3 regions of the Halomonas sp. NCCP-2165 genome follow, and region 3 is predicted to be linked to each of the others. Evidence: predicted binding sites of a transcription regulator. Region 3 holds the regulator's gene; each other region holds the start of a gene.
What was found. The regulator FNR, encoded in region 3, switches genes on or off when oxygen is low (the NO sensors DNR and NnrR bind a similar motif). The targets are predictions, from matches to a motif close to TTGATNTANATCAA.

Region 1: ccoM (cytochrome c oxidase subunit CcoM) is a predicted target of FNR. The motif match lies at 2,894-2,907, and genes of this name have one in related genera.
Region 2: NFU04_RS12120 (bifunctional enoyl-CoA hydratase/phosphate acetyltransferase) is a predicted target of FNR. The motif match lies at 1,996-2,009, and genes of this name have one in related genera.

What each region holds. Positions count from the first base shown of each region.
Region 1 is NZ_BRCY01000046.1:1,181-5,338, reverse strand. It holds gene NFU04_RS15790 (SEC-C domain-containing protein) at 1-26, shown strand, start outside; gene NFU04_RS15785 (AmpG family muropeptide MFS transporter) at 182-1,543, opposite strand; gene rfaH (transcription/translation regulatory transformer protein RfaH) at 1,736-2,266, shown strand; gene NFU04_RS15775 (FKBP-type peptidyl-prolyl cis-trans isomerase) at 2,298-2,807, shown strand; gene ccoM (cytochrome c oxidase subunit CcoM) at 2,968-3,090, shown strand; partial or broken gene NFU04_RS15770 (putative bifunctional diguanylate cyclase/phosphodiesterase) at 3,221-4,158, opposite strand, start outside.
Region 2 is NZ_BRCY01000022.1:46,248-50,405, forward strand. It holds gene NFU04_RS12100 (response regulator transcription factor) at 1-59, shown strand, start outside; gene hybE ([NiFe]-hydrogenase assembly chaperone HybE) at 121-531, opposite strand; gene NFU04_RS12110 (inositol monophosphatase family protein) at 700-1,530, shown strand; gene NFU04_RS12115 (GrxA family glutaredoxin) at 1,665-1,940, shown strand; gene NFU04_RS12120 (bifunctional enoyl-CoA hydratase/phosphate acetyltransferase) at 2,084-3,034, shown strand; gene NFU04_RS12125 (acetate/propionate family kinase) at 3,065-4,158, shown strand, end outside.
Region 3 is NZ_BRCY01000021.1:59,375-63,532, reverse strand. It holds gene NFU04_RS11840 (sulfite exporter TauE/SafE family protein) at 1-118, shown strand, start outside; gene hemN (oxygen-independent coproporphyrinogen III oxidase) at 361-1,758, shown strand; gene fnr (fumarate/nitrate reduction transcriptional regulator Fnr) at 1,974-2,714, shown strand; gene ttcA (tRNA 2-thiocytidine(32) synthetase TtcA) at 2,822-3,712, opposite strand; gene NFU04_RS11820 (3'-5' exonuclease) at 3,841-4,158, opposite strand, start outside.

The DNA.
Region 1 (4,158 bases), on a different contig from region 3:
CCTGGCTGCTGGAGCAGCGCCCGTAGGCCGGATAAACCAGCGTAGGTCGGATAAACGAGCCAAAGGCGAGCGCATCCGACGATGCGAGCGTATCCGACAATGCGAGCGCATCCGACAATGCGAGCGCATCCGACTGGCGGCTCCCTCGTCGGGTGCGCTCGCGGGGGCTCGCTTACCCGACCTACCCGGCCCTGGGCGCCGGCACCAGGTCGCGATCGCGACTGATCCAGAGGGCCAGGGCGATCGCCGGCAGCCCCAGCAGGGTGGAGATCAGGAAAAAGGTCGCATAGCCCTCGGCGGCCACCACCAGGCCGCCGAAGCCGCTGAGGAACTTGCCGGGCAGGGTCATCAGCGACGAGAAGAGCGCGTACTGGGTCGCGGTATAGGCCTTGGAGGTAAGGCCGGAGAGGAAGGCGATAAAGACCGCGCTGGCCAGGCCGTTGGCCAGGTTGTCGCCGACGATGGCCATCACCAGCAGCGGCAGGCTCTGGCCGGAGAGCGCCAGGGCGGCGAACAGCAGGTTGGTGAGCGTGGCCGCTGCCGCGCCCAGCACCAGGATGGGGCCGACGCCGTAGCGGGCCACCAGCAGGCCGCCGAGCAGGCCGCCGCCGATGCTCATGGCGATGCCGAACACATTGGTGACATTGGCGATGGTGGCGAGCGAGAAGCCCAGGTCGATATACAGGGGGTTGGCCATGGACGCCATGGCCAGGTCGCTGATCCGGAACACCGCGACGAACAGCAGCAGCCACAGTGCCTTGCGCCGGTGCCGGGTAAAGAAGTCGGTGAAGGGGCAGACCACGGCGCCGATCGCCCAGGCCAGCAGGCGCCGCAGCCAGCGCGGTCGGCCGCGGCTGGCGCGCAGGAAGGCGCGCACCCGGGGTTCATGGATCAGCTGGGCGGCCAGTGGCAGGCGCGCCGGCTCCGGGCGCACCAGTACCGTGACGACCCCGATACCCACCAGGGCCGCCATGCTCAGGTAGGCCGCCTGCCAGGAGAGTAGCGAGGCCACATAGAGGGCCCCGGCGCCGGCGGCCAGCAGGCCGCCCCGGTAGCCGATGATATAGGTGGAGGCCATGGCCGCCTGCATGTCCTCCGGGGCCGATTCGATGCGAAAGGCATCGATGGCGATATCCTGGGTGGCGCTGCCGAAGGCCACCAGCAGGGCGCAGGCCGCCACCAGCGGCAGGTTGCCCTGGGGCTCGAGGCTGGCCAGGGCGGCCAGGCCGCTGGCGATCATCACCTGGGCCAGCAGCATCCAGCCGCGGCGCTGGCCGAAGTGGCGGGTCAGCAGCGGCAGGGCCAGGCGATCCACCACCGGGGCCCAGAAGAACTTGATCGAGTAGAGCATGCCGATCCAGGCGAAGAAGCCGATGGCGGCCACTTCGACCCCGTCGCTGCGCAGCCAGGCGGAGAGGGTCGAGAAGACCAGCAGGAAGGGCAGGCCGGCGGAGAAGCCCAGGAACAGCATGGTGATGACCGGCGCGCGCAGATAGATGGCGAGGGCGCCGCGCCAGCTGCGATGGGCGGTGGGTTGGGGCATCGAGAAGGCTCTCCCTGGCAGGGCGATGACGGACAGTCGCCGCCGACGATGATAGACTGGGCCACTTGCCGACAGGCCGTGCGGTGATCCGTCCGGCATGGCCAGGGTCGATTGTTACAGAGCCGCCGCTGGCTGGGAACCGCCCCGCGGAGTTTCTGGCCGGCGGCGCCACTCGGGCAAGTCAGGAGAGTCATGCACCACGCCATCGATGCGCGCGCCAAGGCCGGGACGGCCCGCTGGTACGTGATCCAGTGCAAGGGAGGGGAATCCTTCCGCGCCGCCGAGCACCTGGTGAACCAGGCCTACGAGGTCTTTCATCCGGTGCTGGAGGTACAGCGCCGGCGGCGCGGTCGCCTCCTCTGGGTCGAGGAACCGCTGTTTCCCCACTACCTCTTTATTCGTCTCGATCGCCTCGCCAGCGACTGGCGACCGATTCGTTCCACCCGTGGGGTGCTGCGCCTGGTGAGTTTCGGCGGCGAGCCCCTGGCGGTGGATGACGGCCTGATCGAGGCCCTGCGCCAGGGCGCCAGCCACCAGGCCGCCGAGGCCAATCACTACTTCCGCGCCGGCGAGCCGGTGACCATTACCGAAGGCCCCTTCCAGGCCCTGACCGCGGTATTCGAGCGCCACAAGGGCGAAGAGCGCGCCATCGTGCTGCTCGACCTGCTGCACCGCCGTCAGCGCCTGGAGATGCCGGTGGCCCGGCTGCAGCCCCAGCGCTGAGCCTCGCCGCCCCCGTCACAGGAGAGAATTCATGAGCCAGATCGCCCCCCAGCGGGTCGTGACCCTGCACTATGTCCTCGAGGATGCCGCCGGCCAGGTGCTCGACGACTCCCGGGCCCGCCAGCAGCCCCTCGAGTACCTCCATGGCCACGACAATATCGTCGCCGGCCTGGAGCGCGCCCTGGCTGGCCAGGCCGAGGGCGCCACCCTCAGCGTGACGCTGATGCCGGCGGAGGCCTATGGCCTGCGCGACGAGGCCCTGGTGCAGGAGGTGGCCCGCGCGTCCTTCCCGGTGGCGGAGCTGTCCCCGGGCATGCGCTTCCAGACGCCGGGGGAGGCGGGCCCGCAGATCGTCACCGTGCTCGAGGTGAGCGAGAGTCGGGTGCGCATCGACACCAACCACCCCCTGGCCGGCGAGACCCTGCGTTACCGCTTGGAGGTGCTGTCGATCCGCGAGGCGACCCGCGCCGAGCTGGCCAAGGGCCATCCGCTGCCGCCGGGCACCGAGGCGAGCAGCGTGGAAGACCGCAAGGTGCTCTGAGACGCGCGCCGACGCCCCTTCACTGCCCCTAAAACCTGACCTGGATCAAGGCTCCCCCCGCCCGATGGCGGGCCCCGCACCGAGACTTGATCCAGGTCAGTTCTCCCCCTCCCATCTGCCGCTAGAGTGAGGCCATACATTCACGGCGGGAGAGACGATCATGTACTGGGACGATGCCGTTATCTTCGGGTTGGTGACCGTCGGACTGATGATCAGCTTCCTGGTGGGCTGGGTCGGTTTCATCATCCATGACCACAAGCACAAGGGCGGCAAGAAGTCCTGAGCTTCCGCCAGCGTATCGCGGTGCCCGGCGGTCGCCGGGTGTCCATCGTCGTCAGGGGAAGGGGGGAAACCCCCATTTATGCCGGCCTTCGGGCCGGTTTTTTCTTGCTCGTCTGTCGGGGCCCGGCCTCTCAGGCATCCGCCTCCGGGGTGGCGGCCTGGGCATCCAGGCGGGCCAGGAAGGCCTCGGGGGACTCCGGGCGTGCCAGGTAGTAACCCTGCAGCAGGTCGACGTCCTGGTGGCGCAGGAAGTCGAGCTGGTGGGCGCTCTCCACGCCCTCCACCACCAGGCGCAGGCCCAGGGTGCGCACCAGGGCGATGATCGAGCGGGCCAGGGGGGCATCATCGGCCCGGTGCAGGGGGGCGATAAAGGCCTTGTCGAGCTTGATCTCGTCGACGCTGAGCTCCTGCAGGTAGCGCAGCGAGGAGTAACCGGTGCCGAAGTCGTCCAGGGCGATCTCTATGCCCAGGTCGCGTAGCCGCGCCAGGCGCGCTTCCATGCCCGGTGCCACCAGCAGGGACTCCACCACCTCCAGTACCAGGCGGCCCGCGCCGATCGGGTAGCGACGAAGCAGGGTCTCGAGCTGCTCCACCAGGGTGTCGTCGTGGAGCTGCTGCACCGAGACATTCACCGACAGGTGCAGATGGCTGTCGCGAAGCGGCCCGGCCAGCAGGGCCAGGCTCTGTTCCAGCAGCCAGCTGCCGATGGGGCGAATCAGGCCGCTGCGCTCGGCCACCGGCACGAAGTCCCCCGGCGCCAGCATGCCCTGGTCGGGGTGCTCCCAGCGCAGCAGCACCTCGGCGCCCCGCAAGTCGCCGCCGGCATCGAACTGGGGCTGCAACAACAGGCGTAGCTCCTCCCGGGGCAGGGCCTGGCGCAGTTGCTGGGTGAGCTGATCCTGACGCTGCATCCAGCGCCCGAAGCGCGGGTCGAAGAGCGCCAGCGGATGGTGGGGGTGCTCCCGGGCCTGCTTGACCGCCAACTCCGCCTTGAGCAGCAGGCGGTCGAGCTGGTGGTCGTCCTCGGGGTAGCGGGCCAGGCCGAGGAAGAAGCGCAGGTGATAGGGGC
Region 2 (4,158 bases), on a different contig from region 3:
TGGGGATGCACCGCCGCACCCTGCAGCGAAAATTACAGAAGCGGCCCGTACGGCGATAAGGCGCCGCACCCTCGACAGGGCAAGCTGCAGAAGCGGCCCGTATGGCGACAAGCCGCCGCGCTATTCCGCCGGGGTCATGACCCGTGCCAGTAGATGCTGGGCCAGGCGACTGGCCTCGGCGGCGGAGTCCAGGTCGCTCAGGTCGTCGAGGAGCTCACAGCACCACAGCCCTTCCCCCTCGCCCAGGTCGAGCGGTTCGAAGGGGTAGCCGCCGCCGGGCAGGTCGACCCGGCGAGGCGGCGCCTCCGCATCGAAGCCCCCCGGCGTCGGCGACACCAGCACCAGGGAGAGCGAGACCGGCGTCAGCAGGGCCCCGCACCACTCCCCGGCGAAGCGCTGGAAGCAGAGCAGGTCGACCCGCAAGCGGTCGTTGTAGTGGGGCGAGCGGTGAATCTCGGCGGCAAAGCGCTGCGAATAGCGCTGCGCCAGCTGCTGTAAACGGACGTAGTCGTCGGCGCTCAGGGCCTGCATGGCATCTCTCCGGCGTATCGAGGGACCAGTATAACGGCGCCTCCGTGGAGGTCACACCTGACGCCGTGAGTACACCTCTCGTGCTTGGGCCTGGGCACAGCGCCCCCTCCATCATTCCAAGGGCGATGCTAGGCTTGGCAAGCAAGCCCGGTTACTCAAGGAGTCAGCATGGACCTCTCCCAACGCCTCGCCCGCGCCCAGGCCCTGGCCGAAGCCGCCGGCGAGATGATCGTCGCCGCCCGCCGCGATCACGGCTTCTCCACCCGCATGAAGGCGGGCCAGGAACTGGTCACCGATGTGGACCTCGCCGTGGACGAAGCGATTCGCGATGGCCTGGATCGGGACTTCCCCACGGAGGCACGGCTCACCGAGGAGCTCGCCCCGGATCGCGAGGCCATGCAGCAGTCGGGGCCGCTGTGGGTGGTGGACCCCATCGACGGCACCGTCAACTTCGCCCACGGCCTGGCCCATGTGGCGGTCTCCATCGCCTGGATGGAACACGGCAAGGCGCAATTGGGGGTGGTGCATGCCCCCTTCCTGGGCCAGACCTTTACCGCCATGCGCGGCCAGGGAGCCTTCCTCAACGGGCAACGGATCCGCGCCAGCCGCGCGGATACGCTCTCTAGTAGCCTGATCGCCACCGGCTTTCCCTATCGCCGCGACAGCCGCGCGCCCCTGTTGCGACGCCTGGCGGCGGTGCTCGACCAGTGCCGCGACGTGCGGCGCAATGGCTCGGCGGCCCTGGACCTGTGTGACGTGGCCTGCGGCCGCCTGGACGCCTACTACGAGAGCGTCTCGCCCTGGGACTTCGCCGCCGGCCTGCTGATCGCCCGGGAGGCCGGCGCCAGCGCCGGCCACCTCTACCCCTGCCCCAGCGGCCTGCACGAGGAGCTCTATGGGGAAAACCTGCTGGTGACCGCCCCGGCCATCCATGACGCCCTGGGCGAGCTGCTGCGCCTGGCCGACGAGGATCGCTATGAGCCGGGCCAGGGCGAGTGATCCCCCCGGAAGCCTGGCCGCCGATAAGCCGACCCAATGGCCGATGTAGCCAGGCCCTATTGGCCAAGCGGGGGGCGATCGGTGACAATGGCGCCAGTTTTTCGTTACCCCCGGTTTTTCTAGAGGAGAGATTCATGTTCGTTGCCATCTTCGGTCGTCCCGGTTGCCCCTTCTGCGTGCGTGCCAAGGAGCTCGCCGAGCGCCTCAGCGAGGCCAAGGCCATCGAGGGCTACCGCTACATCGATATCCACGAAGAGGGCATCACCAAGGCCGACATGGAGAAGACCATCGGCAAGCCGGTGGAAACCGTACCGCAGATCTTCGTCGGCCAGACCCATATCGGCGGCTTCACCGAATTCGACCAGTACGTGCGCGACCAGGCCCTGCTGCCGGAAACCTCCGCCCAGTAAGCGCCAGCGTCCCTCGCCAACGGCCCCTCGGGGCCGTTTTTTATTGTCCACTCCGATGACCTGGATCAAGTCGCTCCCCTTATCCCCTCGCCCGCCATGGCCTAGAGTGAGACTCTCGATTGCCGCCCCAGGGAGTCAGCACCATGGAAGCCCAGCCCCGTCCCGGTGAGCGTCACCGCCGCCTGATCGTCAATGCCCATGGCCTGCCCGCCCTGCGCACCGCCGTGGTTCATCCCTGCGACGAGGCCTCCCTCGGCGGCGCCCTGGCCGCCTGGCGCGAGGGACTGATCCAGCCGGTGCTGGTGGGCCCCCGGCGACGCCTCGTCGCCGCCGCCGAGGCCATCGACTGGGACCTGGAGGGCATCGAGCTGATCGACACCCCCCACAGCCACGCCTCCGCCGAGCGCGCCGTGAGCCTGGCCGCCGAGGGCACGGTGGAGGCACTGATGAAGGGCGCCCTGCATACCGACGAGTTGATGTCGGCGACCCTTGCCCGCCGGGCCGGACTGCGCACCGAACGCCAGATGAGTCATGTCTACGCGCTGGACGTGCCCAGCTATGGCCTGCCGCTGCTGATCACCGACGGCGCCCTGCATATCGCCCCGGATCTGACCGCCAAGCGCGATATCGTCCAGAACGCCATCGACCTGGCCCGGGCCATGGGCATCGATCGCCCCCGGGTGGCCCTGCTCTCCGCGGTGGAGACGGTGCGTCCCACCATCCCCTCGACCCTGGAGGCCGCCGCCCTGTGCAAGATGGCCGAGCGCGGCCAGATCGAGGGCGGCCTGCTCGATGGCCCCCTGGCCATCGACAATGCCGTGTCGCTGGCCGCCGCCCACGGCAAGCACCTGCATTCCGAGGTGGCGGGGCAGGCCCATGTGCTGGTGGCGCCCGACCTGGAGGCCGCCAATATGATCGCCAAGCTGCTGATTCACCTGGCCGGCGCTCAGGCGGCGGGGCTGGTGATCGGGGCCCGGGTGCCGATCATGCTGACCAGTCGCTCCGACGACTGCCAGTCACGCCTGGCCTCGGCGGCCCTGGCCCTGCTGCTGGCCCGCTATTATCAGGGCCGGGACGCGGCGGACGATGAGTGAGCGATCTATGGCCTACCCGGGAGACTGGCGATGACGGCACCACGGCACCTGATCCTCAACGGCGGCTCCTCGACCCTCAAGTTCGCGCTCTATGAGGGCGAGGTGCGCCGCCTGCGCGGGCTGATCGAGCGCATCGGCGCGACGCCGCGGCTGCGCCTCTCCCGGGCCCCCGCCGGTCTCTCGCCCCCCGCGGCCCTCGCGGCGCCGGACACCCCCGCCGCGGCCGCGGCACTGCTCGACTGGCTGGCGGCGAGTGACGAACTCACGGGCCTCGACGCCATCGTCCACCGGATCGTCCATGGGGGGCGCGACTTCGCCGATCCGGTGATCCTGGACGAGGCGACCCTGGCCCGCCTCGACGCCCTCTCGCCCCTGGCGCCGCTGCATCAGCCCCAGGCCCTGGCGGTGGTGCGCGCCTGCCGCGAGCGCCTGCCCGGGACCCTCCAGATCGGCTGCTTCGATACCGCCTTCCATCACGACCAGCCGCGGCTCCATCAGCTCTTCGCCCTGCCCCGGGCGCTCAGCGAGGAGGGCATCCTGCGCTACGGCTTCCACGGCCTCTCCTATGCCTATATCGCTCGCCGCCTGGCCGAGCTCGATGGCGATGAGGCCGGCGGCCGCGCCATCGTCGCCCACCTGGGCCAGGGCGCCAGCCTGTGTGCCATGCACCGGGGCCGGAGCCAGGCCACCACCATGGGCTTTACCGCCCTGGACGGGCTGATGATGGGCCGGCGCTGCGGCGCCCTGGACCCGGGGGTCGTGCTCTACCTCCAGCAGCAGCGCGGCTGGGATATCCGGCGAATCGAACGATTGCTCTACCACGACAGCGGCCTGCTGGGGGTCTCCGGCCACTCCGACGATATGCGCGACCTGCTGAGCCGCCAGGAGGCGGCCTGCCAAGAAGCCGTGGATCTCTTCGTGCATCGCCTGGTGCGCGAGACCGGCGCCCTGGTGGCGGTCCTCGGCGGCCTCGATACCCTGGTGTTTACCGCCGGCATCGGCGAGCATGCCGCGCCGATTCGCCGGCGGGTCTGCGAGGCGCTGGCCTGGCTGGGCGTGGCGCTGGATCCCGAACGCAATGCCGCGCACGGGCCACGCCTGGACCGCGGTCACGGGCCGAGGCT
Region 3 (4,158 bases):
CCGAACCCTGGCGGCGCTGTCGATTATCGCCTTCGCCCTCTGGCAGCTGTGGAGCCTGTTGCCTCAGGCCGACGCCCATACCGCCCATGGGCCGGCGTCGAGCGAGCACTCGCACTGATCGTCACCCTCTTGCACTACCCCGCACCCTGACGGCGCTGTCGATTATCGCCTTCGCCCTCTGGCAGCTGTGGGGCCTGCTGCCTCAGGCCGACGCCCATAGCGTCCATCCCCCCTCCGCCGAGCGAGCACAGCGAACCGAGTAACCACTGACACTGATCGTTGCGCCCTTGACTCAGCTCAAGGGCGGCCCGGGCCCCAGCCGCTAGCATAGGGCTATCGCTTCGGCCGGAGAGCCCCATCATGTCCTTGCCCTATCCACTACCGCCCTCCACGGCCTGGAACGCCGAGCTGATCCGTCGCTATGACGTCAGCGGGCCCCGCTATACCTCCTACCCCACGGCGCTCTCCTTCGCGGAGTTCGGTCCCGAGGAGTTCACCGCCGCCCTGGAGCGCGGCAATGCCTCGCGACGCCCGCTGTCGCTCTATGTGCATATTCCCTTCTGCCGGCGCATCTGCTTCTACTGCGCCTGCAACAAGATCGCCACCAAGAACACCGACCTGGCACGGCCCTACCTGGCACGCCTCGATCGGGAGATGGCGCTGACCAGCCGTCACCTGGATACCTCGCGACCGGTCAGTCAGCTGCACTGGGGCGGCGGTACCCCCACCTTCCTGACCCTGGATCAGATGAGCGAGCTGATCGATCGCCTGGATGCCCGCTTCGGCCTCTCCGGCGACCGCGACCGGGACTACGCCATCGAGATCGATCCCCGGGAGGCGGACCTGCTGACCCTGCGCCACCTCCAGGCGCTGGGCTTCAACCGCCTGAGCCTGGGGGTCCAGGACCTGGATCCCCGGGTGCAGAAGGCGATCAACCGGGTCCAGCCCCGGGCGCTGACCGAGAGCCTGATCGACGAGGCGGCGCGCCTGGGCTTTCACTCCCTGAACCTGGACCTGATCTATGGCCTGCCGTTGCAGACCCGGGCGAGCTTCGCCGCGACCCTGGAGCAGGTGATCGAGCTGGCCCCGGCACGGCTCTCCATCTTCAACTATGCCCATCTGCCGGAACGCTTCGCCCCCCAGCGGCGCATCGCCGCCGCCGACCTGCCCGGCGCCGAGGAGAAGCTCGGCATCCTGCAGGACACCATCGAGCGCCTCCAGGACGCCGGCTATGTGCATATCGGCATGGATCATTTCGCCCGCCCCGATGACAGCCTGGCCGTGGCCCAGCGCCGGGGCAGCCTGCAGCGCAATTTCCAGGGCTACTCCAGCCACGCCGACAGCGACCTGGTGGGGCTCGGCGTCTCCGCCATCAGCCGCGTCGACGACGTCTATGCCCAGAACCCTACCGCCCTGGGCGACTACGAGGCGGCCCTGGACGCGGGTCACCTGGCCACCGTCAAGGGACTGCGACTGAGCTTCGATGATCGCCTGCGGCGTCACGCCATCGAGCGCGTGATGTGCGACATGGCCCTGGACTTGGGAGCCCTGGGCGAGGCCTTCGGAGTGGACGCCGAGGCCTACCTGAGCGATGCCCTGGCGCGCCTGGCCCCCGCCCTGGCCGACGGCCTGATCATCCGCCGCGGCCCGCGCCTGGAGGTAACGGCGGCGGGGCGATTGCTGATCCGCCACCTGGCCATGGCCTTCGATGCGCATCTCCCCGGTCAGGGAGGGGGCCGCTATTCCCGGGTGCTGTAAGGCGCCGGCATCATGCCAAAGTGCGATACAGGAAGTGACCAGATAACCGCCGAACGTCAGGCTCGTCTTGCCCGCCGCCCAGGGTGCTCCGATTGGAGGCGCCGACATCATGCCAAAGTGCGATACAGGAAGTGACCAGATAACCGATGAACCCGCTTTGCCCACCGTCCAAGGTTCTCCATAATGAGAGGCGTAGCCTCGCCACGGAGAGACCCATGCCGCATACCGCCCTGGAACGCCGCCGCGCCCGTCTGCAGCAGCCGCACTGTCAGACCTGCAGCCTGGCGTCGCTGTGCCTTCCCCTGGCGCTGCAGCTGGAGGACCTGGATCAGTTCGATGCGATTATTCGCCGCCGCGCGCCCCTCAAGAAGGGCGAGACGCTGTTCCGTCAGGGGGATGCCTTTACCAGCGTCTTCGCGGTCCGCTCCGGCAGCCTCAAGCAGGTCACCAGCGTCGGCGGCGAAGAGCAACTGACCAACTTCTACCTGCCCAGCGAGCTGGTGGGCCTGGACGGTATCGACGAATCCAGCTATCCGGGCAGCATGGTGGCCCTGGAGACCACCACGGTGTGCGAGATCCCCTTCGACCGCCTCAACAGCCTGGCCGAGGACCTGCCGGAATTGCGTCTTCAGCTCTACCGCAGCATGAGCAAGGAGATGCGCGACGATCGCCGCATGATCCGCCTGCTCTCCCGCAAGACCGCCGACGAGCGCCTGGCCAGCTTCCTCACCGGCCTCTCCGAGCGCTTCCGCCGCCGTGGCTATTCCGCCTACAGCTTCCGTCTCTCCATGTCCCGGGCCGATATCGGCAACCACCTGGGCCTGGCGGTGGAGACGGTGAGCCGCATCCTGGGGCGCTTCCAGAGCCAGGGCCTGGTGGCGGTTTCCGGGCGAGAGGTCAATATCCTCGACCTCGACACCCTGGCCCAGCTCGCCGAAGGGGAAGGCTGCCTCTAACTCACGGATGCGCGAGCGGGATAGCCCCCAAACGACATCGCCCCCATGGCAAGGCCATGGGGGCGATGTTTCTTCCAGCCTCGAACGCCGGATGCGGCCCGTGGGGGCTACAGCTCCTGAAAGAGGTCGATGCGGTCGGCCTGCATCCTGGCCTGCTTCGCCTCCAGGCCGGCGAAGTCGAAGAGTTCCCGGTCGGCCAGCTGGGAGGGCGCCACATTGGTGACCGCCTTGAACATGTTCTCCAGGCGTCCCGGGTGCTTGGCCTCCCATTCGGCGAGCATCTCCTTGACCACCTGGCGCTGCAGGTTGGGCTGGGAGCCGCAGAGGTTGCAGGGAATGATGGGAAACTCCATCAGCCGCGAGAACTCGGCGATATCCGCCTCCCGGCAGTAGGCCAGGGGGCGGATGACGATATTCTTGCCGTCGTCGGAGAGCAGCTTGGGGGGCATCGCCTTGAGGCTGCCGCCGAAGAACATATTGAGGAAGAGGGTCTCGAGGATATCCTCGCGGTGGTGACCCAGGGCGATCTTGGTGGCGCCGATCTCCTCGGCGAAACCGTAGAGGGAACCGCGCCGCAGCCGCGAGCAGAGCGCACAGGTGGTCTTACCCTCGGGGGTCTTCTCCTTGACCACCGAGTAGGTGTCCTTCTCGAGGATATGGTAGTCGACGCCCAACTGGTCCAGGTACGCCGGCAGCACATGCTCGGGGAAGCCGGGTTGCTTCTGATCCAGGTTGACGGCCACCAGGGAGAAGTTTACCGGGGCGTTGCGCTGCAGGTTGCGCAGGATCTCCAGCATGGTGTAGCTGTCCTTGCCACCGGACAGGCAGACCATCACCTTGTCGCCTTCCTGGATCATCCCGTAATCGATGATGGCGTTGCCCACCTGGCGACGCAGCCGCTTCTGCAGCTTGTTGAACTCGCGCTTCTGCTTGGCCAGGGTGGCGGCCTCCGACGCCGGCTCGGCATCGTGGGGGCGGGCATCCGTCAGGGTCGACATGGTCACACCGGGGTTGGAGAAAATGGGGCGATATTCTAGCACCCCGCCCCGAGACTGCCTATGCCGCCAACCGGCACAGCGACGTCGCTTCGCTGGCGAATCCGGCGCCTGCGTAGCCGAAAGAGTCGCTAACCGATCAGCCCCCGCTGCACCCGGGTATACATCAGCGCCGTGGTCACCGCGTCGCCCAGGGCGGTATGACGCCCCATCACCGGCACCTCCAGGGCCTCGGCCACCGCCTCGAAGCGCAGGTTGGGAATCAGCTCCGGTCGGCTGCGGCGCAGCGCCTTGGCATAGGCCTGGGAGACCTCGACTCGAGCATTGGGCAGCTCGAAGCCCAGGTGGGCGCGCAGGTAGCGATTGAGGATCGCCAGGTCGAATTCCAGGCACCAGCCCACCAGGGGGCGGTTGCCGACGAAATCGAGGAACTTGGCCAGGGCCGCCTC